2 linked regions of the Saccharobesus litoralis genome follow. The protein of the gene in region 2 interacts with the protein of the main gene of each other region in a pairwise test. Links are inferred from orthologs where the notes say so. Each region holds a gene or a part of one and is shown on either strand. Other genes may lie near its edges. The genes, in order: lpdA and uvrD.

Region 1 (16,101 bases), 3.2 Mb from region 2 along the record:
ACGTACACCAATGAATGGCATACTTGGCATGCTAAGCTTAATTCTACAAACTGACTTACAGCCAGAACAAACTCGCTTTGCGACCCTGGCACAAAATAGTGCTCAGTCTCTGCTGACGATCATTAACGATATTCTCGATTTTTCTAAAATAGAAGCGGGTAAATTAGAGCTAGAGCAAAGCGATTTTAACTTAGTGATCGTCATAGGAGAATTTACCGATACGATAGCGGAACGAGTGCAAGCAAAAGGCATCGAATTAGTATTAGATATACAAGAGATCCGTCACCCCATAGTAAAAGGCGATCAAGGGCGACTGCGCCAAATATTAAATAACTTAGTGGGCAACGCCATCAAATTTACCGAGCAAGGTGAAATTGTCATCCGCGCAGAAGTCATTAAGGAAACAGCGCAAAGCTTTATTTTCAAATGCTGTGTGTCTGATACGGGTATCGGTATAGATAGCCAAAAACAATCCAGTATATTTTCTTCATTTACACAAGTTGACGCTTCAACCACGCGCAAATATGGCGGAACAGGGTTAGGCTTATCAATTGTAAAACAGCTATGTCAATTAATGGGCGGCGATATTTCGGTAACAAGCCAAGTAGGCCAAGGCAGTCAATTTACCTTCAGCATACCATTAGAAAAAAGCGCCAACTCTAAAATTCAAAGCCCGAATACTGACTTTAACCTTGTTTCCATTTTAGTGGTAGACGATCACGATACCAGTCGAGGCGCTATAGCTAAACAACTCGAAGCGTGGGGAGCAAAAGTAACACAGGCTAATAGCGCCCAAGCCTGTTTAGATATTGTTGCCCACGAACAAGGGTTTCAAGTCGCCTTTATCAATTTGCAGATGCCCAATATCGACGGCGCTGAACTCGGTAAGTTACTAAAACAAAACCCTAATTTAGATGATTTAAAATTGGTGCTCATGACCCCAATACTAAATCAAGGAGATACTAGCCATTATGCTGCAATGGGATTTGATGCTCACTTTTCTAAACCCGCTACACCATCTGATTTATTCGATGCCTTATCTATCGTATTAAATTCAAACTTGAAAGCGTCCGTTAACATCTCCTTCAACACCACACTAAACTCCTCTAATAATAGTGAATTAGACACACCACCAGACTGCATTACAACACAGTACACTTGGCCGCAAAATTTACGTTTACTGTTAGTAGAAGATAACTTCGTTAACCAATCTGTGGTGCAAGCCATGCTGCAAAACTTAGAACTAGATTGTGATACTGTGGAAAATGGCGTCGAGGCAATCAAGGCAATTGAGCATAACAGCTACACATTGATACTTATGGATTGCCAAATGCCAGAAATGGACGGCTACGAAGCAACACAAGCCATTAGATTAGGAAAAGCTGGTGACGCCAATAAAAATGTCATCATCATTGCACTAACAGCCAATGCTATGAAAGGCGATAAAGAAAAGTGCCTAAATGCCGGTATGAATGACTATTTAACCAAACCGCTTAACGCGAAAGATTTACAAGACAAGCTAACGCTTTGGGCCAATAAGCTCGATCACGCCTGAATAAAAATGAATGATCTTCGCGATATTGCTTTGCGACATTTAGCGCATAAAGGTTGGGGGAATAAAGCTGGGGATAAAAACAAAGTAGCACAAATAAAAAATCCCCATCGTTTAACAAACGATGGGGATTTAAACTTTATCAAAACAGAAAATTATAAACTGTTTTTCAAATCAAGCTTATACACGCTGAGCTGGAATAGCTTGACCAAACTTAGTTGTCATCGCTTCTTTAGGTGGCTCGAACTTAGTTAAGTCGATGCCTTCTACTGCAGCTTTGTATTCTTCAGTCGTTGGGAAACGACCTAATACGGTAGAAAGAACAACTAATGGCGTTGAACCAAGTAAAGATTCACCTTTCTTCTCTGCAGAGTCAGCTACAACACGACCTTGGAAAAGACGAGTTGAAGTCGCTAATACAGTGTCACCTGGTTCCGCTTTTTCTTGGTTACCCATACATAAGTTACAGCCTGGGCGTTCTAAGTATAAGATGTTTTCGTAAGTCTTACGCGCAGCACCTTTCGGGTTTTCGTCGTCAAATACGAAACCTGAGTACTTCTCTAAAATCTCCCAGTCACCTTCAGCTTTTAACTCATCAACAATGTTGTATGTTGGTGGCGCAACAACTAATGGTGCTTTGAATTCGATAGAACCGTTTTGCTTTTCTAAGTTACGGAACATTTGCGCGATGATTTGCATGTCACCTTTGTGAACCATACAAGAACCAACGAAACCTAAATCTACTGGACGACCATCGTAGTATGAAACAGGGCGAATAACATCGTGCGTGTAACGCTTAGAAATATCTTCGTTGTTTACATCAGGGTCAGCAATCATTGGCTCAGTGATAGCGTCTAAGTCAACCACAACTTCTGCGTAGTACTTAGCGTTGTCATCTGGTGCCAATGCTGGTTGCTCACCAGACTTGATACCAGCAATACGCTCGTCAGCTAACTTAATTAAGCCGGCTAACATGCCTGCTTCGTTATCCATACCCTTGTCGATCATGATTTGGATACGGCTCTTAGCCAACTCGATAGACTCGATTAATGTAGCATCGTTTGAAATACAAACAGACGCTTTAGCTTTCATTTCAGCTGTCCAGTCAGTGAACGTGAACGCTTGGTCTGCTAATAAAGTACCAATGTGAACTTCAATTACGCGACCTTGGAATACGTTCTCACCGCCAAACTGCTTAAGCATTTGAGCTTGAGTTGCATGTACGATATCACGGAAGTCCATGTGATCAGCCATTTTACCTTTAAAGGTAACTTTAACTGAATCAGGGATTGGCATAGCAGCTTCACCAGTTGCAAGTGCAGTTGCAACCGTACCAGAGTCAGCACCGAATGCGACACCTTTAGACATACGCGTATGTGAGTCACCACCGATAATGATAGCGCGGTCATCAACTGTGATGTCATTCAATACTTTGTGAATAACGTCAGTCATTGAGTGGTAAACACCTTTCGGGTCACGAGCAGTGATAAGACCGAACTTATTCATGAATGCCATTAACTTAGGAATGTTAGCTTGTGCTTTAGCATCCCATACTGACGCAGTGTGACAACCTGATTGGTATGCACCGTCAACCGAAGGAGAAATAGTAGAAGCCGCCATAGCTTCTAACTCTTGGGCAGTCATAGGACCAGTCGTGTCCTGTGAACCAACGATGTTAACTTTTACACGAACGTTAGAACCTGCGTGTAAAGGCGTGTCTGAAGCAACACCTACAGCGTTATTGTTGAAGATTTTCTCAACTGCGGTTAAACCTTGACCTTCGTGTGAAATTTCTTTAGATGGTGCGTAAACCACTGGTGCTTCAACACCCAAAGTTTCAGCAGCAAATGTTTGTAATTTCTTACCGAATACAACCGCGTAAGAACCACCTGCTTTCATGAACTCAAGCTTTTGTGGAGTAAATGCAGCAGCAACGTCAACTAACTCTTCGTCGCCTTTGTATAACTTCTTAGCTTTAGTATCGATAGTTAAAACAGTACCCGTCTCAACTGAGTATGCTTCTTCTAATACTGGGTCGCCGTTAGCATCAGTAACAACATTACCCGCTTCGTCGGTTTTCTTAACCCAGTTTTTAAGGTCAAGACCAATACCACCAGTTACATCAACGGTAGTTAAGAAGATTGGCGCGATACCGTTAGTACCGGCAACAACAGGAGCGATGTTGATGAATGGAACATATGGAGAAGCTTGTTTACCCGCCCATAATGCAACGTTGTTAACACCAGACATACGTGATGAACCAACACCCATAGTGCCTTTTTCAGCGATAAGCATAACTTTCGCGTTAGGGTGCTTCTTCTGTAAGGCAACGATTTCTTGTTGCGCTTCAGGTGTGATCATACATTGGCCATGTAATTCACGGTCTGCACGAGAGTGTGACTGGTGACCAGGTGATAATAAGTCAGTTGAGATATCACCTACACCTGCGATGTATGTAACAACTTCAATTTTTTCTTGAACTTCTGGCAGCTTAGTGAAGAATTCAGCTTGAGCGAAGCTTTCTAAGATGTCTTTACAGATTGGGCAACCTTTTTCGAAAGCTGCTTTTAATCTGTCAGTGTCTGCTTCGTATAAGAAGACTTGAGTTTTTAAAACTTCAGCAGCTTGCTTAGCGATGTCTGCGTCTGTGCCGTCGATAACTAAATCAAGTAATACTTCGATTGAAGGACCACCTTTCATGTGAGAAAGCAATTCAAATGCAAACTCAACTGAAATTTCAGCAACTACTTCTTTACCTAAAATGATGTCTTTTAAGAAAGCAGCTTTAACGCCCGCAGCACTTGTTGTACCTGGAAGCGTATTGTAAATAAAGAATTTCAACGAGTCTTGACGATACTCGTTAGCTGTATCTTTAATTTGGGCAATAATTTCAGATAGCAATTCAGCGCTATCAATCGGCTTAGGGTTTAAACCAAGTTCCGTTTTACGGGTCTCGATTTCAGCCATATATTCTTGATATAGACTCATAGAATAATCTCCGGGCGAATAATAATGATAATAAATCTTTATTGGTTCACGTGATAAGCATTTTTAAGAGCTGGGCGTTATCACAGTGAATAAAAATTCTGCTCAATTTGTGTGCGTGACAAGCAGCTAACACTACCGACACAAAAAATTTTTCAAAGTATAAGGGATAGGTAGTGTTTTTGCAGCCTAGTGTTGAAAAACTTAAGGTGATACCCGTCATAACCTTGAGTGATAAGCTATAGCCAAGATATAAAACGGGGTAATGCAATCAACTCCTAATTTTAAACTTATGACGCGACTAGAGCTGAGCGGATGGTATTTAATCGAATAGCCAGTTCATCTTCATGATAGGGCTCATCTTGTAAATTACCCCATACAGGCGACGGCCAAACAGGATCGGTGTGATAACGGCCAATAATGTGCACATGCAACTGATTAACTACGTTACCAATTGCTGCGACATTGAGTTTATCTGGGCTAAAGGCATCTTGTACAACCGATGAAACTAGATTAATTTCTGCCAACAACTGAGTTTGCTGATTTGGATTGAGATCCGTGATCTCCGCAACATCCGCAACCTTAGGCACTAAAATTAACCAAGGCACCTGACTGTTATCCAACAATAACAGCTTACTCAATTCTAATTCAGCGACTGTAAAACAATCGGCTTGTAAGCGAGGATCTAACGAGAATTCTTTTAACATCTTGTTTGTCTTTTGATTTTAATAATATGTGATCATTGTCATGATAAATATAGCACCAGTAATAATAGGCCAATACCAAAGACAAGATATTTTATTATTATCATAAGTAAACAGGTTCTGCTCACCTTCTGCTTTCGCTTTATAAAATTGATGACCTATCACCAGAAACACCGAAATAATGATGTACAGCAAGAAATAGAAGAACTCAAAGTACACCACTTCTGAAATAGAAAGGCGCTCACGGATACTGTAATGGGCAAGCAAAATAGTAAAAATAATGGCTGTGGCATTGTTACGATATTCATCATATTGCGAATAGGCCATGCTGATCACCGCGGCAAACAGTAATCCGACAATCACAACTACAGGCAATAACGTGGTAACAAATGGGCTAATAAACGCCCGTTCAATATTAATGTTGTAATAAAGCTCAGGTAATGCATCTTGAGTTTGGTTGGCATTATCACCAAAGTTGCCATTGTAATGATGGAAAATATACTTGTATTGGCTCTCTTTTAACTGCCACTCATTGAGCACTATATCTTCCACAATCGCCGGATTTGTGACTGGGCTCAGTTGCTCGTATGACTCTAAATCAGGCACCAACACAACATTGCCGGCAAATTGCCCTGGCCATAAACGGATCCAAACATTTTTATGATCAAACGGGTATTTGCTATAGTCAAATGACTGACGAACGACCACATTAAAGCGCCATCCCACTAGTTGCTCACCTAATTTCGATTTACGACGATAAGCCTCTTCAATTTTAGACTCTATCGCCTCTGGGAATACAATTTTCTGCTGGACTATGCCCTGCCACTCTGGCAAAAACTTTTGCCAAATATGCCCTGTAATTTGTACGTTGTTTGCGGTAATAAACTCTAACGACTCAATCATCATGCCAGTCGGAACAAAAATAGGATCATCCAAATGCAAGTCTTTTGATTTATGGGTGTAGCTTTCTTTAAACGCTTCGCGCTGCGCTACATTAGCAATTGATACGGAATTTTCGACATCAATAGCGTAATAACTGCGTGCCAACACCCAAATACTAACAGTACCAACAGTCAGTAATAACGAGGCCATTATAGTGAAGTGCCAACTCAAATCTTTTAAACGATTAGCTCCTGTAACCGCCACCACAAAAACCAGTAAGGTGAAAATTCCCCACGCCAAGGCTTTCATATAATCTTGACGCAAAACGTCACGATTAACCTCAAACATGTCTGCCGACATTAATGTGATCAACGTCCAGTTGGTGTAAGGGATCTTAGTACAAGCGGCAAAGTCTTCGTCACGATTCATAGTTTCACCATTGTAAAAACGGTAAAACGTATCAGCGTCTAAACATTGGCTAATTTTGGGTAAAAATGAAAACTCAGGCTTTTCAGCTAAAGACTGATAGGTTTCAGCATCGCGTACATAGCTAAATATTGGGTGTGATATTAAATTCTGATCTTGCGAGAAGATCATACCGTAGCCACTCATGCCTAACTTCAAGGTTTTTAGCGCCGTAGTTAAATGATCAAGACCAATATCCGACGGTACAACACCAATAGGTAACTTTCCTTGTTCGCGCGCCTCTGTCGACGCATAAAAAGGCACGGAATAAGTCGTCATCAAGACATCATTTTTCGGCTCATAATAAGGCTCTGTCCAAATAGGCCCTTCTTCCATAGGTCGATAAAACCAACTAAATTCTACTTCACGTTGATCATAATCGGTTAAATTGAAAAACTGCGTTGGTCCGGTTAAGCGCTCGTAATAAGGGCTGACATACTCAACATCAGCATCGAGCCAATAAGGCTCAAAAGTAACATTTAAAGAATATAAGTTGTGGTCATTCTCAAACTTATGTTTGAGTAATGCATGGGCGTAGGCTTTGTTTTCTAACTGCGTAATATCGTCAGCAAAATCGTCAACGCTACGCATAATAACCGCGAGGTTTTCGCCAATTTCTTTGGCGGCGGCAACGGTTTGCTCTTGTACCTTTAGGCGGGTTGATACTTGAAAAGCTTTATGCTCTTGGATTAAATCAAAAATGATATAAGCTGTATTTATCAAGCCAACAAAAGCTAAAATCAATAAGCTAAGCTTCCAAAAACGTACTTGTTTACAAATTTCTACGCCACTCATTTCGGGACCAAATCAAAATATAATTTTTCACTAAATAGCAGACTACAATGCCACTATGCAGCAATTAAGGAATATGGCGCGATAATACAGCTAATTAGCCTTAGCCTCAAAACTGACGTACACATTTGCTAACAAATTGGCATAAAAAAACCCGCAATAGCAAGCTAGTGCGGGTTTTCAAATTTTTTAACTAAAACTTATTTTTTCTTAGCTTTAGCATTTGGTAGGTCAGTGATAGAACCTTCATAAACCTCTGCCGCTAAACCAACTGACTCGTGAAGTGTTGGGTGAGCGTGGATAGTTAAGGCTAAGTCTTCTGCATCAGCACCCATTTCGATACCTAAACAGATTTCACCTAGTAGCTCACCAGCATTGCTACCAACCATAGCACCACCTAATAATCTGTCGTTTTCTTTATCGAAGATTAATTTAGTGAAACCGTCAGTTGCATTTGACGCAATCGCACGACCAGAAGCAGCCCAAGGGAAGATAGCAGTTTCGTACTTGATACCTTGCTCTTTTGCTTCTTTTTCAGTTAAACCCGCCCATGCGACTTCTGGATCAGTGTAAGCAATTGATGGGATAACTTTTGGCTCGAAGAAGTGCTTCTTACCAGCAATAACTTCAGCAGCTACGTGTGCTTCGTGTACCGCTTTGTGCGCTAACATAGGTTGACCGACTAAGTCACCGATAGCGAAGATATGTGGTACGTTAGTGCGTAACTGGTTATCAACGTTAATGAAACCACGATCAGTTACTTCAACACCGGCTTTATCAGCGTCAATTAAACCACCGTTTGGCGTACGGCCAACAGCTACTAATACAGCATCGTATTTAACTGGCTCAGCAGGCGCTTTCTTGCCTTCGAAAGAAACGTAGATACCATCTTCTTTCGCTTCAACCGCAATCACTTTAGTCTCTAGCATAATGTTTTCGAACTTCTTGCTAATAGACTTAGTGAAAGACTTAATGATGTCTTTATCAGCAGCTGGGATAAGTTGATCCATAAACTCAACTACGTCAATTTTAGCGCCTAGAGCACTGTAAACTGAACCCATTTCTAAACCGATGATACCACCACCTAAGATAAGCATGTTCTCAGGAATAAATGGCATTTCTAATGCGTCTGTAGAATCCCAGATACGTGCATCTTCATGTGGAATGAAAGGTAATTTAACAGGCTTAGAACCAGCAGCGATAATCGCGTTGTCGAAAGTCACTTCTGTTACTGAACCATCTTCAGCTTCAACCGCTAAAGTGTTAGCACCAGTGAATTTACCGTAACCGTTAACCACGTTAACTTTACGCATTTTCGCCATGCCACCTAAGCCGCCAGTTAATTGGCTAATAACTTTGTTTTTGTGAGCGCGTAACGTGTCGATATCAACTTCAGGCTTACCGAATTTAACACCTTCATGTTCCATGTTTTGCGCATCAACTAAGTGCTTAGCAACATGTAATAAAGCTTTTGAAGGGATACAACCCACGTTTAGACAAACACCACCTAAAGTGCTGAAACGTTCTACTAGTACAACGTCTAAGCCTAAGTCAGCAGCACGGAAAGCTGCAGAGTAACCACCAGGGCCAGAACCTAGTACAACTACTTGAGTTTTAACTGTATTGCTCATGAGATCCTCATGTTCCATTTCTGTGTTGAGTAGACGACAAATGATAGTCCAAATTCTACCCAATCTAATTATTCATTTCTTGTATGAATAGCTAATTTACCATTCATACAATTTGTAGCCGCTATTCGTTTTATTTGTAGGGTGTCATGAGCGAAGCGAATCACACCGCAACATTCAATGAACCATCAAATGTTGCGTTTCGCTGCGCTCAAGGCAACTTACAGAACCAAGCGACGTAAATCAGTAAGGTTGTTGGCAATCTCAGTTGAGAATGCAGCACCTTCAGCACCATCGATCACGCGGTGATCGTAAGATAATGAAAGTGGAACCATTAAGCGTGGTTCAAACTCTTTACCATTCCACTTAGGTTTAAAGTCAGACTTAGAAACACCTAAGATACCAACTTCTGGTGCATTAACGATTGGTGTAAATGCAGTACCACCAATGCCACCTAAGCTAGAGATAGTGAAAGTACCACCTTGCATATCAGCCGCTTTAAGCTTGCCATCACGCGCTTTCTTAGAAGTTACAATTAACTCTTCAGAAAGCTCTTCAATACCTTTTTTGTTGACATCTTTGATGACTGGAACCACTAAGCCACCCGGTGTTGCTACTGCTATACCGATATTGATGAACTTCTTAAGGATTAAGCTGTTACCATCATCTGAAAGAGAAGAGTTGAAGTTAGGGAATTTCTCTAACGCTTTGGCTACTGCTTTCATAACGAAAACAAGTGGCGTGATCTTCAAGCCAGTTTGCTTCTTAGCATGGTAAGCATTTTGCTCTTTACGGAACGCTTCTAATTCTGTGATATCCGCTTCGTCGAATTGCGTAACGTGAGGGATAGTCGCCCAGTTGCGGTGTAAGAAAGGACCAGAGATCTTTTGAATACGACCTAGTTCTTTAACTTCAATTTCACCAAACTTGCTGTGGTCAACTGGTTTAACTGGCACGATCTCAAGCACATTTTCAGGGATCGGACCTGAAGCAGAACCCGCCGCCGCTTTCGGCTTAGCTAGTTCAGCTTTAACCCAGTTTTGTACGTCTTCTTTAAGAATACGACCTTTACGACCGGTTGCTGGCACTAAGCTTAAATCAACGCCAAATTCGCGTGCGGTACGACGAACAGATGGAGAAGCATGCACGTTCTTGCTTGGTTTAGCTGGTTCAACGTTAGCGGTAGGCGCAGGTTTTGCTGGCGCTGCGCTTGGTGCTTGAGCAGCTGGTGCTGGCGCACTTGCCGCTGGAGCTGGAGCCGCAGCAGGCGCTGCACCTTTAGCTTCAACTTTAACAACTAAGCTGCCTTTTTTAACTTTATCGCCAGTACTAACATAAACCTCTTTTACCACACCGGCGTGTGAAGAAGGTACGTCCATAGTCGCTTTATCAGTTTCTAACGTAATTAAACCGTCTTCTTCAGCGATTTCATCACCAACAGCGACTAAAACTTCGATAACGTCAACTTCACCATCTTCACCAATGTCCGGAACAGCGATATCAACTAACTCACTCGCAGCAGCTGGAGCCGCTGCTGCAGGGGCTGCTTCAACAGCTGGTGCTTGTGCTGTAGGTGCTTGTGCCGCAGGTGCTTCAGCAGCACCGCCTGCTGTCTCAAGAATACATACCAGCGTACCTTCAGAAGCTTTGTCGCCAACTGCAATTTTAAGCTCTTTAACTACACCGTCAGCAGGACATGGAACATCCATAGTCGCTTTATCAGTTTCTAACGTGATAAGGCCATCTTCTGCAGAAACTTCGTCACCAACAGCAACCAATACTTCGATAACTTCAACATCAGTATCGCCACCGATATCAGGCACTGTGACTTCGATTGTCGCGCTAGCTGCAGGAGCGGCAGCCGGAGCTGGCGCTGCTTCCGCTGCAGGTGCTTCAGCCGCTGGCGCTTGTGCCGCAGGTGCTTCTTCTGCGCCAGATGCATCTTCAACTGTTACGATTAAAGTACCTTCAGATACTTTATCGCCAACTGCTACTTTAATTTCTTTTACCGTTCCAGCGAAAGGCGCTGGAATATCCATTGAAGCTTTATCGCTTTCAACAGTGATCAGTGAATCTTCAGCTTCAACAGTGTCGCCAGCAGCGACACAAAGTTCGATAACTTCTACTTCATCACCGCCCACATCAGGGACTAAAACGTCTTTAATTGCCATTATTCCTTTCCCCTATTACGCGTAAAGTGGGTTAAGTTTATCTGCATCGATATTGAACTTAGCAATTGCTTCCGCAACGACTTTCTTCTCAATTTCGCCACGCTTAGCTAATTCGTATAACGCTGCAACTACAATGTAGTATTCGTTAACTTCGAAGTGAGTACGTAGGTTTTCACGGCTGTCTGAACGACCGAAACCATCAGTACCTAATACACGGTAATCAGTTGGTACAAAACCACGGATTTGATCAGCGTATTGCTTCATGTAGTCAGTTACCGCAATAACTGGACCCGCAGCATCTTTAAGTACTTCAGTTACATATGGCACTTTTTCTTCAGCTTCTGGGTGAAGCATGTTCCAACGCTCACAATCTAAACCGTCACGCGCTAATTCATTGAATGAAGTTGCAGAATAAACGTCTGAGCTAATGCCGTAATCTTCAGCAAGAATTTGTGCAGCTGCACGCGCACGCTCAAGAATAACGCCAGAAGATAATAAGTTAACGTTTGCTGTAGGCTTCTTAGCCGCAACCGCTTCAAGCTTGTAGATACCCTTCTTAATACCTTCTTCTACGCCTTCAGGCATAGGTAATTGAACGTAGTTTTCGTTCATTACAGTTAGGTAGTAGAAGATATTCTCGTTGTCTTGGTACATACGCTTGATACCGTCTTGAACGATAACTGCGATCTCATAACCATAAGTTGGGTCATAAGTAATACAGTTAGGAACCGTACCAAAGTGTAAGTGCGAGTGACCATCTTCGTGCTGTAGACCTTCACCGTTAAGTGTTGTACGACCAGCAGTACCACCAATTAAGAAACCACGTGCTTGTAAATCACCTGCCGCCCAAACTAAGTCACCAACACGTTGGAAACCAAACATTGAGTAGTAGATGTAGAATGGGATCATTGGTAAGTCAGCATGCGAGTATGAAGTCGCTGCAGATACCCAAGAAGCCATTGAACCGAGTTCGTTAATACCTTCTTGTAATACTTGACCTTTCTTGTCTTCACGATAGTAAGCAACTTGGTCAGCATCTTGTGGCGTGTATTTTTGCCCTTCGTGAGCGTAAATACCAACTTGACGGAACAAACCTTCCATACCGAAAGTACGTGCTTCATCAGGAATAATAGGAACAATGTTCTTACCGATTTGCTTATCTTTTAACAATGCAGTTAAAACACGAACAAACGCCATAGTCGTTGAAATTTCACGACCTTTAGAACCGTCAGTAGTCGCCTTGAAAGCGTCTAACTGAGGAACTTGTAGTTCAACTGAAGAATTTTCACGACGCACTGGCATAACACCACCAAGTGCTTCACGACGACCCATCATGTACTTGTATTCAGCACTGTCTTCAGGGAAGCGGTAGTATGGTAATTTTTCTAAATCTTCATCTGAAACTGGAACATTGAAACGATCACGCATATGACGGATTGCATCTAAATCCATCTTCTTAACGCCGTGCGCAATATTCTTACCTTCAGCTGCATCACCCATACCGTAACCTTTAACGGTTTTAGCTAAAATAACGCTTGGACGACCTTTAGTCGCTTTCGCTTTAGCGTAGGCTGCGTAAACTTTTTGTGGATCGTGACCACCACGGTTTAAACGCCAAATGTCTTCATCAGACATATTAGCTACCATTTCTTTAAGCTCTGGGTATTTACCGAAGAAATGCTCACGCGTATAAGCGCCGCCCTTAGCTTTAAAGTTTTGGTATTCACCGTCAACGGTTTCATCCATTAACTGTTGTAGTAAGCCAGTCGTGTCTTTCTGAAGAAGTGCATCCCAGTAACGACCCCAAACGACTTTAGTCACATCCCAACCAGCACCACGGAAAGTGCCTTCTAATTCTTGGATGATTTTACCGTTACCACGTACAGGACCATCAAGACGCTGTAAGTTACAGTTAACGATAAAGACTAAGTTGTCTAACTCTTCACGTGAAGCAAGACCGATAGCACCTAATGATTCTGGCTCATCAATCTCACCATCACCTAAGTAACAGTATACCGTTTGCTCTGAGCAGTCTTTTAAACCACGATCAGTTAAGTACTTCAAGAAGCGAGCCATGTAAATAGCTTGCATTGGACCTAGACCCATAGATACCGTCGGGAACTGCCAATAATCAGGCATCAATTTCGGATGTGGGTAAGAAGATAGGCCATCAGCAAAGGCTTCTTGACGGAAGTTATCTAATTGTTCTTCAGATAAACGACCTTCAACGAAAGAACGCGCATAGATACCAGGTGAGATATGACCTTGGAAATAAACTAAGTCGCCGCCGTCTTTTTCATTTGGAGCACGGAAAAAGTGGTTAAAACCAATATCGTACAACATAGCTGACGATTGGAAAGACGAAATATGGCCGCCTAGCTCTAAATCTTTCTTAGAAGCACGCACAACCATCATCATCGCGTTCCAGCGGATAACCGCACGAATACGCGCTTCTAATTCACGATCACCTGGCATAGCTGGCTCTTGGCCAACAGGGATAGTATTAGAATAAGCCGTAGTGGCATCAAATGGCATGTGAGCACCGTTACGACGAGACGTCTCGATTAATTGCTCAATCAAGAAGTGCGCACGCTCTGGGCCTTCGTTTTGTAAAACTGATTCTATCGATTCAATCCAATCATTGGTTTCGATTGCATCGACGTCTTTGTTAAGGATGTCAGACATCTGGTATTCCTTATTTGTTATGCGTTGAATTCTCAACTTCCAATTCAATCAGATACAGCAAAGCTAAGTTCTCCAATAAGCTTAAAGGCTTTATAAAAAACTTAGCCATGCTGTACTTGATTAGTCAGCTGTTGAGAATTGTTCATTCAAACTATTTAAGGTTTTGCTGCAAGCGCCTTAACATGCGTTGGTTACGCGTGTCTTCAGCACCTAGCTGCAATAAGGTTTCTTCTATATAAGCCAAATGATGATGCGAGGCATTTCTAGCTTGGATCGGGTTGCCAGAAATAATCGCATTCATAATAGACTCACGATCTTCATTCACCTGCCGGGCTACATCCGGCTTGGACGTCAGAATTCGGTAATTACGCTCAATACTTTGTTTGAGCAAAGGCGCCATGGCATTAACAAGATGAGAGATAACCAGATTATGCGACGCTTCAGCAATCGCTAGGAAAAATTCAAAAATGGCTTCAATCTGGTCAGATTGCATACTGTCATTGCAGGAGATAATGGCTTCAAAACTTTGCTTAATGCGTTCAAAATCAGCATCGGTGCCACGCAATGCCGCGTAATAAGCACTAATACCTTCTAAAGCATGGCGAAATTCTAATAAATCAAATTGGCTTTCAGGCTTAGCCAGCATTAATTCAAATAAAGGATCAGAAAGGCTACTTTGTAGGTTTTCATTAACAAAAGTACCACCGCCTTGACGACGTGTAACCAAACCTTTGGCTTCAAGTTTTTGAATGGCTTCACGCAAAGAGGGGCGAGAAACATCAAATTGCACCGCAAGTTCTCGCTCAGGAGGTAACTTTTGCCCAGGCAATAAGCTACCTTCCAGAATCATAGACTCCAGTTGCTCTTGTATCACGTCAGCCAACTTTGGCTGTTTAACTCTCTGAAAACTCAAGGTTTTTACACGACTTATTTAAATTATAATTAGCTATCAATGCCAAGCGGGTAATTGGTATTACCATTTAATGCGCAATACTATAGCTGATAATTTTGGCGATGCCAAATTTCTCGTCAACAGATCGGATGATCATTTTATGAACGTTTTATGAGAAAAACACTGCAGGATTAATCTGCAAAAATGCTTAGGCAGTAAGTAACCAAAATAATTCAGGCGGGTGTGTCCTCCCGCCTTTTATCATATTTGGCACTAATTAAGAATTAAGAATAAGAAATAGATGCAACAACAAGGAGGGGGTTAGTTAATAATTCCCATCAAATTTAACACAGCAATTAAAGCCACGCTAAATAGCACAGCTCGTTTGGCCAGTTTAACTAACAAGCAAGGCTCAGTAATGCAGTCATGCTCTGGTGCATCAACTTCTTCCGCAGCAACAGCAACTCGCGTCACAAATTCACGAGCACCAATCTCGAGCTTAATTAAGTCTTGCAACCATATGCCTAACGCTTGGCTAAAATTACCAACAAATAAATAGGCGAACCCTGCAATGCGCGAAGGTATAAAATCCAATACCAACATAAAACGTTGGCTCACTTCACTAACCGCTTGCTGATTTTCATTTTGACAGGTTTGATCCGCTAAATGCCGAGCAAAAACATACAATACTGCACCGCATGGGCCAAGCACAGCAAACCAAAAAATCACCGCCAAATAATAACGATAGTTCAACCAAATTAAGGTTTGACCGACACTTTCTTGCGGCATGCCTTGCTGACAACGACGTAAACCTAATTCATTCGCGTAAAGATCACAGGCTTCTAGGTCGCCGCGATTAGCCGCTTCTAAATATTGCTTATAACAGCTACGATATTGAGGACAACCAAAACAAACAAATAACACGAATACCGCAAAGGTTAAGCCAAATAGGGAATTACCTAACCAAGACTGGACAAGAGCTACAGCCGCGACTGGCAGTAAAATCCACAGCACAGTATTTTGATTAGCTTTTGGGGCGTCATCCAAACTAATTTTGGCGGTTAATTTTTCTGCATACATTTGGTAATAATGCGTGTAGTGCCAAATACCCAGCAATGAATGGGAACGCTCAAGTAGAATAACGATAAACAAGCTAAGTAGTATCATTTTGCATCCTTAATGAACTTGCTATTGTCTGTGCCACATCGCATGATGGACACTTATTTTTATCAAGTATAACGGCTGTTATATTTAATCGCTTGAAAACTTTATGAAAAATAAAGCTGAGTTATATTTATTTTTCTAGTGCGCTTAAAAAGCGCTGCCAATCAAAAGCCTTACCAGG
Region 2 (16,211 bases):
CCAGTAGTCTTTTATTTGTCACGTTGAAAATTCTTTTACTTGTAAATGAAATTCACCTTTCGATGGCTATAGGTCAATATAGCCAACTAAGATAGAAGACAGCAACAAATTACTTAGAATCTTAGCTGGCACAATAGATAGAAATTGATTCTATTTGATATATAGTCTTCTCGCTCAGGTCTTATGGTTCATTGTCAGCGCTTATTCTCGACTTTGCTTACATGGATGTAAGTCTGTCTCTTCTACACAAATATTAATTAGTACAAATTGACCAAAAGTAGATAGAAAAACTTTACTAGGCGGTAGTACTCAGTACTTAAAAAAGTATCGTCTTTCCTGCGAAGGCACAGCTACCGCATCCATGCTATCGCTAAGTACCTGCATCCATGCAGGCAGGAACCCAGTGTCTTTTGCTTTAACCTTACTATGTTTATCCAACAAAAGTCGCTGGATCCCCGCATGTGCGAGGATGACGAGGGTATTTTCCTAAGCCTAGGTGGTAAAACTTCACCTCCATTGACCGAAAAAAGCGCTTCTGAAACTTGTGATCAAGAGACAGGGATGTAAGTACTTAGGTTTCGTCTGGAACAGGAAACCTGTGGCTCCTGCGTCGTCCTACTACCTAAATCCACTTTCTTCCATTAAGAGCGGCAGCCCCAATTACTTAGTAGAGCATATGCTCATGGAGTCGCTTATTTGGATGTAAGTACTTAGCGTGAGCAGGATGCGGAAGCTGCCCCTAAAACCTGATCGCTTTGACTATAGTTTTCCAGCTTAGGCTTTAATTAAGGTCACGATACCAATCACAATAAAGCCAAGCCCTGCGATAATGTGCAGTACTTTTTCATTAATATAGTTAGACAGTAAAGAGCCAGCCAATACGCCAATAGCTGTTGCCGCGATTAAAGCGGCGCTTGCCGCCAGAAAAACAGTGTATTTACTCACTTCTTTATCTGCGGCAAAAAGCATGGTTGCAAGTTGAGTTTTATCGCCAAGCTCAGCAATAAAAACAGACACAAAAATTGTTAGGAAGATTTTCCAGTCCATAAAACGACTCGTAAAAATTGATAATGAAAAATAATTTTGCTTCTCGCCAGTAGACCCGAACCAATAAGCCGAAAGGTTGAAAAAGTAATAGTACTGCGACACAAAAGTTATGACATGTTGAGCCCGTTTTTATTAGCAATCTAACAAGAAAAGCGACCGGTCATTGTAGGGACGAATTTATTTCGGCTAACACAAGGTTTGTCGATGTAAAATCGACCCTACAATTTAGCAAATGGTCATAAATTCAACAGTTCAAAACTTTTGAGTTAAGCTACTAGTACCTTTTCAATTTAATTTTGATTAGTTGAAAACATTGGTGATCACTTTCACACTGAGCGCGAAGCAGTCGAAGTGTCGGTAAATTAGAAAGTAATAAGACTTCGACAAGCTCAGCCTGAAGTTGTTTATTTAATCTAAATATGGCTAAAAACATCACTAGTGATAGTAAATTATGCGAGTGATTCAACTGATCATTTCTTTCTGGAAACAGTACTAGTTTAGCGGCGTCAATCGCGCATAAGCGGCGACTAGCCATTTAGTTTGCCCGTCGTCAAATGCGACTTGCACGCGAGATTGAGCACCACTGCCTTCGTAATTAAGCACATTGCCTTCACCAAACTTACTATGCTCAACTCGCTGTCCAACGTACAAGCCTGTTTCTTCAAAAGCGGATTCGATTTTGGCGTGACTAAAGCGACTGTTTTGACTCATAGGTTTAGTCACCTTGGCTTGCAAGCGGATCTCTTCTACACAATCATCAGGGATCTCGCGAATAAAGCGACTGGGTGAATGGTAATTTTCACGGCCGTATAAACGTCGAGATTCAGCATAACTAATATAAAGTTTACGCATGGCACGAGTAATACCAACATAACATAGGCGACGTTCTTCTTCCATGCGGCCTGATTCTTCCGTGGATTGCTGGCTTGGGAACATACCTTCTTCGACACCCGTCATAAATACGGTATCAAATTCTAACCCCTTTGCGGTATGTAAGGTCATCATTTGCACGGCATCTTGATCTTTGGTGGCTTGGTTTTCACCTGATTCCAACGCCGCGTGTGACAAGAAAGCGCTAAGTTCTGATAAGGCTTCGTCAGGGCTTTCAAAGTTGCGACAAGCCGTAATTAATTCGCCTAAGTTTTCTAGGCGTGCTTGGGCTTTTTCGCCTTTTTCAGCTCGATACATGTTTTCTAAACCAGACTGTTTGATGGTGATTTCGGCCTGGCGATGCAAAGGTACATTGCTAATATCGTCTGCAATACTATCAACTAAATTGATAAAGCCTGATACCGTAGTTGCGGCGCGACCTTTTAGTAACCCTTGATCTAACATTTGTTTGGCGGCATGCCATAAAGGGACACTGGCCTGACGAGCAAAACTACGCAATTGAGCGAGTGACTTTTCGCCTATGCCACGCGCTGGCGTATTGACGATCCGTTCGAACGCCGCATCATCTTGAGCATTGTTAATTAAGCGTAAGTAGGCAAGTGCATCTTTAATCTCTTGGCGCTCATAGAAGCGCAGGCCGCCGTAAATTTTATAGGGAATTTGTTCGCTGATTAAGGCTTCTTCCAATACACGTGACTGGGCGTTAGAGCGGTACAATATGGCGTGTTGAGCTAACGAGGTGCCAGAGGCAAAGGCTTCTTTGATCCGGCCAACAATAAAACGGGCTTCATCTAATTCATTAAAAGCTGCATACAAACCGATTTTTTCGCCTTCGGCTGCTTCCGTCCATAATTGCTTGCCCATACGATCTGTGTTGTGGGCAATTAGATGGTTTGACGCCTTGAGAATAGTACCTGTCGAGCGATAATTTTGTTCAAGGCGGATCGTTTCGGCTTCAGGAAAATCACGTAAAAAGTGTTGTAAGTTTTCGACTTTAGCGCCACGCCAACCGTAAATGGATTGGTCATCGTCACCGACTATCATCATGTTACTGTTAGGGTTGGCCGCTAAGATCCGCAGCCAAGCATACTGAATTCGGTTGGTATCTTGAAATTCGTCAACCAAGATATGTTGAAAACGGTTTTGGTAGTGACGCAGTAAATGTGGATGACGTAAGAAAAGCTCATGCGCTCGCAGTAGTAGCTCGGCAAAATCAACTAATCCGCCTCGGTCACAGGTATCTTGATAATTTTTGTATATTTGTAGCCAAACTTTATCAACAGGATCGTTATAGGTTTCAATGTGACTAGGGCGTAATCCTTCGTCTTTTTTACCATTGATATACCACATTGCTTCTTTGGCAGGCCATTTTTTGTCGTCCAGCTCCATGGCTTTGATAATGCGCTTTAACATACGCAATTGATCATCAGCATCGAGAATTTGAAAGCCTTCAGGCAGTCCCGCATCTTGATGATGCAAGCGTAATAATCGATGGGCTAAACCATGAAAAGTACCAATCCACATATGGTTGACTGAGGTTTGCAATAACGACTCAATACGGCCACGCATTTCATTTGCGGCCTTATTGGTAAAGGTGACAGCCATAATGGCATAAGGTGAGATTTTCTCGACTTGCATTAACCAAGCAATTCGATGCACTAGAACCCGTGTTTTACCACTACCGGCACCAGCCAGTACCAGCATTGATTGCTGAGGTGCCGCAACCGCATCGCGCTGTTTGTCGTTAAGAGAGTCGATTAAATAAGAAACGTCCATTGCAAACCGTGAGTCAATAAAAATAACTGGCTAAATATACATGTTTTACGACAATTGAGCCAGTAAAGACTAACATTGCCTTGCTATAGGTTATATACGCCTAGCGAGTTGTATAATGATTGTATAGTTTAGGCTAAACGAGATTGAGTAACTCATCCAAACTCTGCAATTGTAAATCGGCTAACACAGGATAGGGTTTGACAGCAGAATAAGGATCAAACCACGCCGCTTGGCATCCTGCTCTTTTGGCGCCTAATACATCGGTATTTAACTGATCACCAATATGTAAAATATGCTCGCAAGGAATGCTTAATTTTTGGCTGGCCAAAAGAAACATTGCCGGATCTGGCTTTGCCTTGTTATCGCTATTTGCGAACATCTTTAGAGTGAAGTAATTGGCCAAAGGTGTAGTTTCAATATCAAGATTACCATTTGAAATAGCAATAAGCGGAACGCGACTTTTTAGTTTTGATAAAAAGGTTATTGTTTTTTGCGATATTGAGATTCGATTTCGAGCTAACATAAAAGTGCTAAAAGTCGGCCCAATATGATTATCGCTATTTGGTATTTTGTGGTTATTGAAAAGCTTAGCTAACCAATGTCTACGCAGTAAAGTAACATCCGAGCTAAGTTTAGGTTGTTCTAATAAAACTTGCTCTCTAACTAATTCTATATCTCTTTTTGTGATGTTTTTGAGGTTGGGGTGGACTGACTGTAAATGAATTATTAGCGCCTGCTCTGCGGCCATAATAGTTGGGTAGTTGTTGTAAAGTGTATCATCAAGATCGAAACTGATGGCTTTAATTGGCTTAGGCGAACGGTAGAAAATCATAAAAACCTAGTTTTGCTATTAAGATATTGCTTGTTACTTTTTCGTTGGTAATTTACGAGCGCGAGGATGAGCTTGATCATAAACTTTGCTAAGATGCTCAAAATCCAAATGGGTATATACCTGAGTTGTTGCAAGGTTCTCGTGGCCTAAAAGTTCTTGTACGGCCCTTAAATCTTGGCTACCTTCTAACATGTGCGTAGCAAATGAATGGCGCAGCTTATGTGGGTTAAGGTGTTTGCTTAAACCTTGTTTTTGTCCCCATAATTTCATTCGTGCGCGGCATTGTCTTACGCTTAGGCGATTACCATGTATTGACGTAAACAAGGCATTGTTTGGTGATTGACTGCTTTCAAAGCGTACTTTTAGCCAAGCTTGCATTGCTTGTTTTGCTTTGCTGCCAAATGGCACTATGCGCTGTTTGTTACCTTTACCTGTCACCCTGAGCAGGGTTGTATTGAAATCGACATCTGAAATATTTAGATTGATCAATTCGCTAATACGTAGACCGCTGGCATACATTAACTCCATCATGCAAATATCTCTTTGCGATATTTGTTGTTCATCATCAGTTTCGAGAAGTTGATTAATTTCATCTATATCTAGGTTTTTAGGTAACTTTCGACCTTGCTTGGGGGCGTTAACTGTTTTTGCTGGATTGTGGTCAATTAAGTCTTGTCTCACTAAATACTGACAAAAAGAGCGTAAGGCAGATAGGCGTAAATGAATACTTGAATGACTTAAGCCTGAAGCTTTACTATTGGCTAGCACTTTTCGTACATAACCATTATCGATTTCTGCTATATCCCTGATCGGTTGTTTGCTAAATATTGCCGCGAGTTGGCTCTGATATGCTTTGAGAGTTTGGACTGATAAGCGTCTTTCGGCTTGTAAGTATTGCCAGTAATTGTTGAGCAATTCTTCTAAGGACGGCATGCGAGTTTAGTTGGTTTAAGGTGAGCGTTAACTGCGCTCACCAGATTGAAAATCAAATAAAAAGCGATTGATGAGTTTAACCATGGGATCAAGAAAAACTGTGTCCATATCTGGACTGAAGTGATTATCATCACAACTACCAAAGGCTAAAATCCCTAAGTCTTTTTGTTCTCCTAGTCGAATTAAACACACTGAACCTATGGCTTTTTCGGGTTCAAAAAACAGATCCATTTCTTGCTGTTTTAATCGACCAAAGTAATAGGTGTCGCGTGATAAACGATCGTCTAGTACGTCTAAAAACTTTGAGCGTGGCTCAACAAAGTCTTGCGCTTTTTCATCAGTGGTTGTTATGAATAAGCAGAGCTTAATACCGTCTAACTCGATTTGATCGAGTAGCATGGCGCGCAGTAAGTAAAGTAACTTTTGACTATCAGGACATTCCAACAATGCCATGTATAAATTGACAAACGCGCGGTAAATTTTTTCGTTTTGTTTCGCTGTACTGAGCAGATCTTTGATCTGCTTTTCCATGTCTTGGTTTTTGTGGCGAAGAACTTCTTGCTGGCGCTCCATTAATGAAATAGACCCTTTGTGCGCATGAGGTATTTTTATTTCTGCTAGCGCATCGGGGTGACGTTCAAATAGATTCGGGTTTTGTTTTAAATAATGTAAAACGTCTTCTTCATTTAGCTTGAGAAGTTCTGGTTGCTGCTCGCTCATATATTAATTTGTCCATCGAATACATGTTGGGCTGGCCCTGTCATTTTTACAGGTTGTCCTTCACCCGCCCATCTTATCGTTAATTCGCCGCCAGGTAGATCTACCTTAACATTGTTGTTCAATTTGCCTTGTAATATGCCGACGACAACTGCGGCACAAGCGCCAGTTCCACAAGCTAAGGTTTCTCCAGCTCCGCGCTCAAATACTCTAAGGCGAATATGGTCAGGATTAACCACCTGCATAAAACCGATATTGGCTTTATTGGGAAAACGCTCATGACTTTCTAGTATAGGGCCTAGGCTTTCGACATCTGCGCTATCAACATCGTCAACCGTTAATACACAGTGTGGGTTGCCCATAGAAACTGCGCCGCACAGAATGTTACGTTCATCAGCCTGCAGAATATAAGTTTTCTCAGCCTTGTTCGCTTTGAATGGTATTTTATCTGGGTTAAGCTCAGGTACGCCCATGTTAACGGTAATACGACCGTCATGTTCTACATGCAAAATAATATTGCCGCTAGCGGTACTGACCTTGATTTTGTTTTTGTTTGTTAAGCCTTTTAAGCGGACAAAACGGGCAAAACAGCGGGCGCCATTTCCACATTGCTCGACTTCACTGCCATCCGAATTATAGATACGGTAGTGAAAATCAAGATCAGGTGAATAAGGTGGCTCTACAATCAATAATTGATCAAAGCCAACACCAAAATTACGATCAGCAAGTTTAGTCACTTGCTCTGGTGACAAAAACACAGACTGGCTGACATTGTCTAAAACGACAAAATCATTACCTAAACCGTGCATTTTTGAAAATGTAAACTGCATCGTTCACTATAAGCTGGGTATATCAATGCAGCTAGTGTACCCGTATCTCTGGCGCTTGTGTATCGCTTGCTTGGATTAATTTTTTAACTATTGTCTTTGTCAATAAGCGCTATGTTTTATGTGCTTTAATTTCATTCTGGTCTAACCAGTTGTTGTTTAGTCCAAAAAATTTAAAATAGAAAAATCATTAACTTAACTGGTATGATGCCAACTCTTTGAAATTACTTATAAAAATTAAACTAATATTAGCCATATAAGTGTTGAATACCTAGCCCAAGTTAGGTGTGGCCAATAACTAAAACTCTAAAAGCAGCCCGACTGAAGCGAGTTTTCAACTTGATTTGAAATAACTGGCGAGGTGCTATATGCGGGCAGCTATCCGTAGTTTTAAAGTAACCATTTTTGCCTTAGTTGCAATTGTGTTTATTTCGGCATTTATGTCGACTAAACCCAGTAATCCTTTACGTATTGATAAAGTTGCGACAGCACAAGATAACTTTTTACTCAAACCTCGACAGCATATTCGCCTGACCCCACGTCCTGAAGAAACTTATGCTTTTCCTATACCTTTAGGCGAGATAGGTCCTGTACAGAGTTTGTTTTCAGGTAAAGCACAATACCCATTTATTTGTTTTACCGAAGAATCAGGCTTTGGCCAACCTGAAATTGATAATCTGCAAGGTTACGGAACGCCTGTATATCCTAAAGGGCTGGGGCGCGAGAGCCGAACACGAGCCGATATTATTGGCTACAGCAAAGATTGCTTAATTAAAACCAACCTACGTTATTACAAAGTTGATAATCAGCAAAATTATCAAGAAATTAGTGCCGGTTTTGATCAACCGTTAGCGGCAGGAGAGTTTTTAGTGCGTTTGGAATACGGCACGATCAATCGCTTTATTTACGGTATTTTGATGCCGATAAAAGCCGAAGAAATTGGTGATCGGCTTGCTCAAAGTCAATGGAATAAAAAACTTATTTATCAGTTTGGCGGCGGTGCAGGTATTGGTTTTCGTCAAGGGCGTTTAAAAGAGTATCAAATGTTTGAACGTCTTAATGATCAATTGGCTCAAGGTTATGCGGTTATTAGTTCGAGCGGCAATAGAACGTCTTACACTTATAATATGTTATTGGCTGAAGATACAGCTCGTCGAGTTAAAAGAAACTTTATTAGTTTATACGGCAAACCTGAATATACCGTAGGAATAGGCGGCTCGGGTGGAGGATTAGCTCAATATTTAATGATGCAAAACGCCCCTGGGCTGATTGATGCTGCTTTACCACTTTATTCTTACCCAGATATGGTATCGCAAACCTTATATGCCATGGATTGTGACTTGCTCAATACTTATTACACTTTCCGTGCCGATGACACTAGCACTTGGCAAAACATGGACAATCGAGCATTACTTGATGGTCTTGTCGCTAAAAATGGTGATCCACACCCCAGTGCGATTTTTCAGCCTATTAATCAAATATTAAATGGTCAGTGGCCAAACTTGCCTGATGGTAACAGTGAATGTATTAATGGTTGGTTTGGCTTGTATGCGTTTATTCACAACCCCAAACAAGGTTGGTTACGTGAATATTTTTCGCCTGATGTGGTCGATAACCATCACTGGAATCACTGGCAAGATCTTATCAATATATATGGTGAAAATGAGCAAGGTTTTGCAAGGCATGTTTGGGGCAACCAGGGGATCCAATATGGATTAGAAGCTTGGAAGAAAAATCAGATTAGTTTTGAACAATTTGTTGATATTAACCAAAAAATTGGTAGTTGGAAGCCTGTACACGAGATGGAAAAAGAGCGTATTGCTCGTATCCCGATTTGGGATAAACCATTTTGGTTATCATTATGGGGCAACCACAACGTAACGCCAGAGTTACAACCACAACACGCTTCGTCTCGCCACCCTACTGATTATGTCGCAGTAGAAAAAGCTTATCGATATGGGCAAATATATCTTGGCATGGCGGACATTCCTATTCTTGATGTACGCCATTACTTAGAAAATGATCTCGATATGCACCACGTTTCGGCAAGTTTTCAATCTCGGCAACGCATTCAAGATTGGCAAGGTGATAGCCATCATCAAGTGATATGGGTTGCTGATGAAGATTACGACCCAATTGATCTTAGCTTTGCCGTTATGGATGAATGGATGCAAGGCGTACTTGCTGGCCAGTCGGTAATCGAAGCCAAACCTAAGCTAGCGGTTGATACTTGCTTTGATAAGCAGGGTAAGGTGATTGCCAGTGGTCATGAAGTTTGGGATGGTGAATGGAACGCCAAACCTAAAGGCCAATGCCAGCAAGCGTATCAAGTATACAAAACCAGTCGTATTCAAGCAGGAGGACGTTGGGCTGGTAATACGTTTGATTGTGCTAGGATCCCACTAGAGCAGGCGGTTCAACAAGGCATTTATGGCGAGCTTGATGTGCAAGCTTTATTGCCACAACTTAAAGCGCTATTCCCGTTAGGTGTGTGTGACTTTACCCAAGGTGATCAAGCTAAACCGCGAGACTTAAACTTATCTATGTTAGAGCTTGTAGATAATCAAACGGTTAATAATTGATAGGCTTAAAAATGTGAAAGGTGCTGTATGGATGGGTTGGTGAACTAACTATATAGCCTTTTCATTAATCTAGTCAAAGCGATCAGGTTTTAGGGGAAGCCGTCAAGCTTCGAGACCCCATGAGCATATGCTCTATTATGTGATTGGGGCGAGTAAGCGCCGACAATGAACCATAAGACCTGAGCGAGAAGACTATCTAATGACTTTTGTGAAATAAGCAGCTTTAAAGTATCAAGTTTTTATGGGCGAGTATTTATGCTTTCAGCACCTGCAAACCATTATCATTTAACCATCGCTGGCGGTGGTTAAATCCGCGTAATCGGACATTTCGGTGTTATTCGAACCTACAAGGGTAAATTTCGTTCTTTGAGGTTGGCGTAATGTTTGTTTGATTGGTTGCAACTTGCAACTTGCAACTTGCAACAGGCTCTGCTTATTGTGGGCGAGCATTTATGCTTGCTGAGCCTGCAAACTTTTCTACCCAAAAGAACAAGACTACAGAATTTTGTTCCTCGCAAATTCTAAGTACCTGCTATCTATCTTGCTGGCACCAAAAGTAGGCGCCTGAAGCGAGCGTCGACCTACAAAAATAGCTAGCCGTGTTTCGGGTAATCCAAATTAAATCGAAACAGTACTAGTCATTTGAATATGCTGACTAAACCCAGTAGCCATACTTTTTTAAAACCTATATATCCCGCATCATGTGTTGTTTATTGTTATATGTATACTTTTAACTAAATTGTGTTTATATGGTGTTTTTTATTTTTGTATAAAGTATGTTGTTGATTGTTTAATTTAGGATCGTATTATTTTACTTGTATTTTTAATACTGTTTATTGTATTTATTTCTCATCGTGAATATTTTTATTTTGCTCATAATTAGAACTATTTATTTTATTATGATTTTTATATTATTTTCTTTTTTTTCAAATGTTTAAAGTTTTATTTTAGTTTATTTTCAGCATGTTTTCTTCTTTTGTTAGATTGTTTTTTGTTCGAACTATATTCTGTTTTTTAATGCTTAAAATTGAGTTTTTGTTAAAAATACTTTTCCATTTTTGAGGATTGATCTTTTGTTTTTCTATTATTTTTTCTTTATTAATAAGCGTTGATATTTGATTTATTTCGTTGGTAGTTGGCTGTACTTGAATTTCATTAAAGTGCTGCTACCTTTTCATTGTGAATTCATGACGTCATAAATGAGACTGGTGGGTAATGCCTAAAGAGAAAGCGCGGACAAAAGTAGGTGACGGTAAGAAAAATACCTCGCTTCGACTGCGTAGCAAAACATTAAAACAGTTAAAGATCAGAGCGATTGAAGAAGATACTTCGGTGCAAAAGATCCTTGAGCAATTGGTTGAAAGGTTTATTGCGGGTGAAATTGAGTTGAATGAATAACGATTGGTATCGTTTCCTAAAAAGAGCTACAACATAAATTAGCGGTGAATAAAGTATGAAAATATTAGCGTGCTACAGCATGAAAGGCGGTGTTGGCAAAACTGCTACTTCTGTCAATATGGCTTGGTTTGCAGCTCAGGCGGGAGTCAAGACCTTGTTGATCGATATGGATCCTCAAGGGGCTTCAACATTTTACTTTCGCGCTAAACAAAAAAAGAAAGCTTGGGATGAGCGATTTTTTCAAGCATACGAAAATTTACTAAAAAACGTAAAATCTACCGAGTTTGAAAATCTTGATATATTAGCTGCCCACCTTTCATTTCGATCTTTTGATATCAACCTGAGCGGAATGAAAAAAGCCCAAACACGACTGCAACGTGTGTTAAAAGGCTTTAAGAAAAATTACGACCTGATAATACTTGATTGCCCTCCGACAATTAGCCTGTTGTCTGAAAACGTGTTTAACGCTGCGGATATGATCTTGGTTCCTGTCATACCGACTACTTTGTCAGAACGCACGCTTGAACAATTAAATTCATTTTTCCAAGAACATGAATTACCAGTTAAAAATATCGTGCCGTATTTATCTATGGTGCAGCGGGCTAAAGCTATGCATAAGGATTCATCGACACGCCTTCGAGACACTCAAAAAAGGTTACTCAAAGCCGCAATTCCATTTTCTTCAGATGTAGAAAAAATGGGACTACATTGTTTACCCTTGGGTGAATTTGCCTCTAACAAATCCGCGTTTATTCACTATCGTAGTTTATGGCGCGAGGTTTTCGATCTGCTTGAGGGAAGCTAATGAGCGGTTATAGTTAAATCTAAGATTGAAGGTCTTTGATTTTAACCTCTGCTTTGGTGGCGGAGATAGCATGCCGTGTTAATCAAGATCCCCTTCGCTCGTAACGTTCGTACTATTCTAAGCAAATCTAATCTGGGCGAATCTAAGCGAAAGAGAGAGGACTTCGAGCGTTTACACAAACTTCATTTTAAAGCTATTTACCGCTAAACACGATTGTGGCATGCTGCACGTATTCAGCACTGTGTGTATATCGATAAATTTTGTTTAGTCAGTTCGCAGCACTTCTACTTATACTGGTAAATCTTTTTGCTTTTACGGCGATAGATAATGTATCTGTTGAAAGCGCTTATGAATATGCAATTAGTGAATTCAATACTGATTACGAAGACGCTGATGCGCCTAAAAACGCACATTTTCTTGTTTTTCATTCAGCTAGTTATTTCGACTTTCCCTCATTTTACTCTCCACTTTTTTCTTGTGCTGTTGATGCTGAACAGCTAATACGCGCACCACCTCTTACTCTAAATTAGTTAACCTCAACTCTGGATAATAAATCCTTTTCTGGAGGCTCTTTGAGCCAAGCTATTGCAAAAAATTGGGTGTTAAGTTTACTTGCAATAGGCTAGCTATTGACGCGTAAACTTGCCTTGCTCTCCATGGATGGAGGGTAAGGAGATAATGCATGGAGCAATTATCTTTGTCCTTGACCCAAACTTCTCTCCAGAAATATAAAATAACGAATGTTAGCTACAAAAACTCATTAACTAACTGAAACTAATGATAAAAAATTAACATCGTCGCAATTCTTAACCAGAGTTTAGGTTAGTTAGAAAATAGGCAGGCGAAATAAACATTTCGTTTGCTATGGATCATTTAGGCAATACAAAACATCGGTTATAACAAGATGGGTGATTTGCCGTATTTAATTTGGAAAAAATTGTGCTAGAACTTACACAACCCATGTACGTTGCTGGGTTAATTTTAATTTTCACCTTTTTAGGTATTTTTACAGAACATTTTCACGGTATTGATCGCGCTAAGTTTGCTATGGCTGGCGCTGGAGCGATTATAGTAGCGGGTCAAATCTATGGTTTTTATTCCCCTTCTTTAGCGATAGACGCTATTGATTGGAACGTTGTATTTTTACTTGGCATTATGATGATCATAGTATCAATTATGATCAGTACGGGAGGCTTTGAGCACCTTGCAAATACACTGGCCAACATCAGTGGGGGTCATCAATTTAAACTTTTGGTCCTATTAGGCACGGCCGTTACGGTTATTTCTTTGTTGTTGGATAATGTCACCACTGTGATTATTTTTGGTCCACTAATCATTTTGATTTGCCAACGTATGAAAGTGTCGCCTATTCCTTATTTACTTGCTTCTGCATTATTGTCTGATACAGGAGGCGTTGCAACTTTGGTTGGTGATCCGCCTAACTTGATGATAGGTTCAGTCGCGGGTATTGATTTTAATACTTTTATTATCCATATGGGGCCTCCTGTTTTATTAGCTTGGCTGGGGATTTTATTAGCAATGAAATCTTTGTTTGCTAAGGAGCTTAGCCAAACTGCGGCTGTTGTTGAGCAAAAGGATGTACATTTTACTAACAAGAGACTGTGGCATAAGTGCTTGTTTGTACTGTTTGTTATGGTGGTGTTGTTTATTTTTCATCACCATATTGGTTGGCAACCTTGGCTAGTTGCGGCAGCTTGTTTAACTCTGTTGCTTTTTATGTCAAAGCATATTGAACTTGAAGGTGTTACTCAGCATTTAGAAACCCCTTTGCTGATGTTTTTTATTTCACTTTTCATTGTTATCGGTGGGGTTGAACATTCAGGTTTATTGCAGGTATTAGGCCAGCAATTTAAGCCTATTATTGTCGAGCAACCATTAATCGCAGCACTAATATTGTTATGGGTAGCGGCAATTCTATCAGCGTTGATTGATAATATTCCTTTTACTGCAGCTATGATCCCTGTGCTTGCAGGGCTGCAACAAGAAGGGGTAAATGTCAGTGTGATGTGGTGGGCGCTTGCAATGGGTGTAGGCATGGGCGGCAATGGCTCGCATATCGGCTCTACCGCCAATGTTTATATAGTCACTATCTCAGAAAGGTTGGCGCGCAACAAGGGGCAACCCGAGCTTGCTATCACGCCAGGGTTATGGGTAAAGAAAGGCACTCCAGCCATGCTTATTACCCTGATTATATGCAGCTTGTTTTTATGGCTCGGCTACGATTATTTGTTTATTGACCTTTAGTTGACTTAACCGTTTAACAATTGAGCATATGTTGTGCTAACGGAGTGATTGCCTGTTTGATTGCCTTGCGCGCCCGCAGGTCTTTCACTTCTTTTTCTAATGCTTTATTCATACAGAACAACCATTGGTCAATCATGCTTTGATTGACCTCAAATGGAAGGTGGCGCGCTCTTAGTCTGGGGTGGCCATATTTTTGTTCAAATAACGGCGGCCCGCCTAGCCAGCCTGATAAAAATTCAAAAAAACGTTCACGAATAGAGTCCATAGGTTGAGGGTGAATGGCTAACAATTCTGCGGCTTCAGGCGCTGTTAACATAATATCGTAGAAACGGTTTGCTAATGCTCGTGTGCCTTGTTCTTCACCAATTTTAAAATACAAAGTTGCGCGGTAAGTGGGATCTTGGCGTTTTGCAAAAATCTTATTTAGTCCCAGCATGGCGGACCCATCAATTAATTATTCGTTGACAATTATTATATCGATTTACCGACCTTGTATGAAATGAATAGCGTCATTTATAGCCGCGTTTGCACACTCGTTTTAAAAAAGTACAGCGCCATGGATCGCATTGAGTATAATAGCCGCAAATTTTTATTGGCCTTTTCGTGAGTTATGAATAAATACACTGTTTTTGGTAACCCTATTGAGCAATCCAAATCTCCGCAAATTCATCAAGCTTTTGCTGCGCAATTTGATATGCAGCTTGATTATGACAAGCGTTTAGCTGAGATAGGTGAGTTTAAAGCCGCAGTTGATCGGCTACGCAGTCAAGGTGGTAAAGGTGCCAATGTAACAGCTCCCTTTAAAGGCGATGCTTTTGATATGGCTGACAATCTTACTGAGCTTGCCAAGCTTTCAGAGGCAGTTAATACCTTGACCTTAAATGACGATGGCACTATCAATGGTGATACAACAGACGGTCCAGGTTTGGTGTTAGATCTGACAATTCATAAAGCCCCGATAAAAGGCGCGCGTATTTTATTAATTGGTGCTGGCGGTGCCGCTCGCGGTGTATTAAAACCTTTATTAGATTGTCAGCCACAGCAAGTTGTTGTGTGTAATCGAACCCATAGTCGTGCGCAAGCTTTGGCTGAAAAGTTTAGCCAGTTTGGTAATGTAGTCGCTTTACAAGCTGATGAGTTGGAAACTCAAGGGTACGATTTGGTTATTAATTCAAGCTCATCTAGCTTAACTTTTGAATTACCTCCTGTTCCCGCAACTATTTTTAATAGTCAGACATTTGCTTACGACATGTCTTATAAAAATCAAGACACGACCTTTGTCACGTGGGCGAAAGACAATAATGTTGCAACCGCAATTGACGGTTTAGGTATGTTAATTGGACAGGCAGCGGAGAGCTTTTATATCTGGCACGGTAAAAAACCTGATGTACGCAAAGTATTAACTGAAATGCGTGATCAACTCACTCAGTAGCAAGGTTAAAAAATGAATCAAGCTTTTATCTTAAATGATGACTTAACCCTAAATCAGGAAACCGGAGTTTGGCAAGTTACCGGTATGCTGTCTGGTCAGACATTGACCTTTAATATCGCCCAAGAATTACTGCTAGAAACGGATCCTGAAATCGACAAGGCAATGTTGCAATTTGATATTGAAGCGTTAATTGAAGACTGGCTCGATGAAAACGAGCCAAACTCCAATGAGATTACTATTGATTAATGTTGGGCAGGTATTACACCTGCCAATTAACGTATATAGCTAGCTCAGCTCTATCAAACATTAACCCGTATTACGCATACCAGTAGCAACACCCGCCATAGTCACCATTAACACTTGCTCACATTCAGGGTGTTCAGGCTTTTCGCGTAGCCGCTTTAACGCCTCAACTTGCATAATGTGTAAAGGCACTAAGTATTGTTGACGTAAATTAAACGAGTTCAAATTCCATTGGTCATTTTGCATGATCTCTGTTTGATCAAGTAGAGTTAAAATGGACTGTTCGTCTTGTTTTAATTGAGTGCGTAATTTAGCGCCTAAATCTTGCAACTCCGGCTCGACTAATTCGCTGTCATATAAAGCAGAAATATCTGAATCTGATTTTAAATACACCATTTCTGTTAATGAAATACGCGCTTTAAAGTAAGGCCAGTTAGTGAGCATTTCCCGCATTAATCCCGCA

Evidence for each region.
Region 1: the proteins of uvrD (region 2) and lpdA interact in binary tests that used the Escherichia coli proteins (3 or more experiments, as listed by UniProt). The link is inferred for Saccharobesus litoralis from one-to-one orthologs.

What each region holds. Positions count from the first base shown.
Region 1 is NZ_CP026604.1:5,456,603-5,472,703, forward strand. The notes cover bases 6,797-9,660. They hold lpdA (dihydrolipoyl dehydrogenase), read right to left. Parts: upstream 9,012-9,660; coding sequence 7,581-9,011; downstream 6,797-7,580. Other genes in these bases: C2869_RS20920 (PDC sensor domain-containing protein), read right to left, coding at 6,797-7,383; aceF (pyruvate dehydrogenase complex dihydrolipoyllysine-residue acetyltransferase), read right to left, coding at 9,230-9,660. Also shown: C2869_RS20905 (response regulator), read left to right, coding at 1-1,555; C2869_RS20910 (bifunctional aconitate hydratase 2/2-methylisocitrate dehydratase), read right to left, coding at 1,733-4,540; C2869_RS20915 (HIT domain-containing protein), read right to left, coding at 4,828-5,244; more of C2869_RS20920, read right to left, coding at 5,263-6,796; more of aceF, read right to left, coding at 9,661-11,182; aceE (pyruvate dehydrogenase (acetyl-transferring), homodimeric type), read right to left, coding at 11,195-13,864; pyruvate dehydrogenase complex transcriptional repressor PdhR, read right to left, coding at 14,016-14,777; beta-lactamase regulator AmpE, read right to left, coding at 15,078-15,923; 1,6-anhydro-N-acetylmuramyl-L-alanine amidase AmpD, read right to left, coding at 16,051-16,101. UniProt on the Escherichia coli protein: Lipoamide dehydrogenase is a component of the glycine cleavage system as well as of the alpha-ketoacid dehydrogenase complexes.
Region 2 is NZ_CP026604.1:2,297,619-2,313,829, reverse strand. What follows is about bases 1,128-4,101. They hold uvrD (DNA helicase II), read right to left. Parts: upstream 3,715-4,101; coding sequence 1,540-3,714; downstream 1,128-1,539. Other genes in these bases: C2869_RS07970 (HAD-IA family hydrolase), read right to left, coding at 3,848-4,101. In the rest of the region: C2869_RS07985 (response regulator), read right to left, coding at 1-22; C2869_RS07980 (TMEM165/GDT1 family protein), read right to left, coding at 775-1,047; more of C2869_RS07970, read right to left, coding at 4,102-4,546; tyrosine recombinase XerC, read right to left, coding at 4,580-5,479; C2869_RS07960 (DUF484 family protein), read right to left, coding at 5,507-6,199; dapF (diaminopimelate epimerase), read right to left, coding at 6,196-7,026; C2869_RS07950 (DUF6351 family protein), read left to right, coding at 7,392-9,605; C2869_RS07945 (hypothetical protein), read left to right, coding at 10,821-11,003; C2869_RS07940 (ParA family protein), read left to right, coding at 11,059-11,808; C2869_RS07930 (ArsB/NhaD family transporter), read left to right, coding at 12,748-14,073; C2869_RS07925 (group II truncated hemoglobin), read right to left, coding at 14,087-14,509; aroE (shikimate dehydrogenase), read left to right, coding at 14,684-15,505; C2869_RS07915 (hypothetical protein), read left to right, coding at 15,518-15,751; ppc (phosphoenolpyruvate carboxylase), read right to left, coding at 15,812-16,211. UniProt on the Escherichia coli protein: A helicase with DNA-dependent ATPase activity. Unwinds DNA duplexes with 3'-5' polarity. Translocates on single-stranded DNA with 3'-5' polarity. Initiates unwinding more efficiently from a nicked substrate than double-stranded DNA.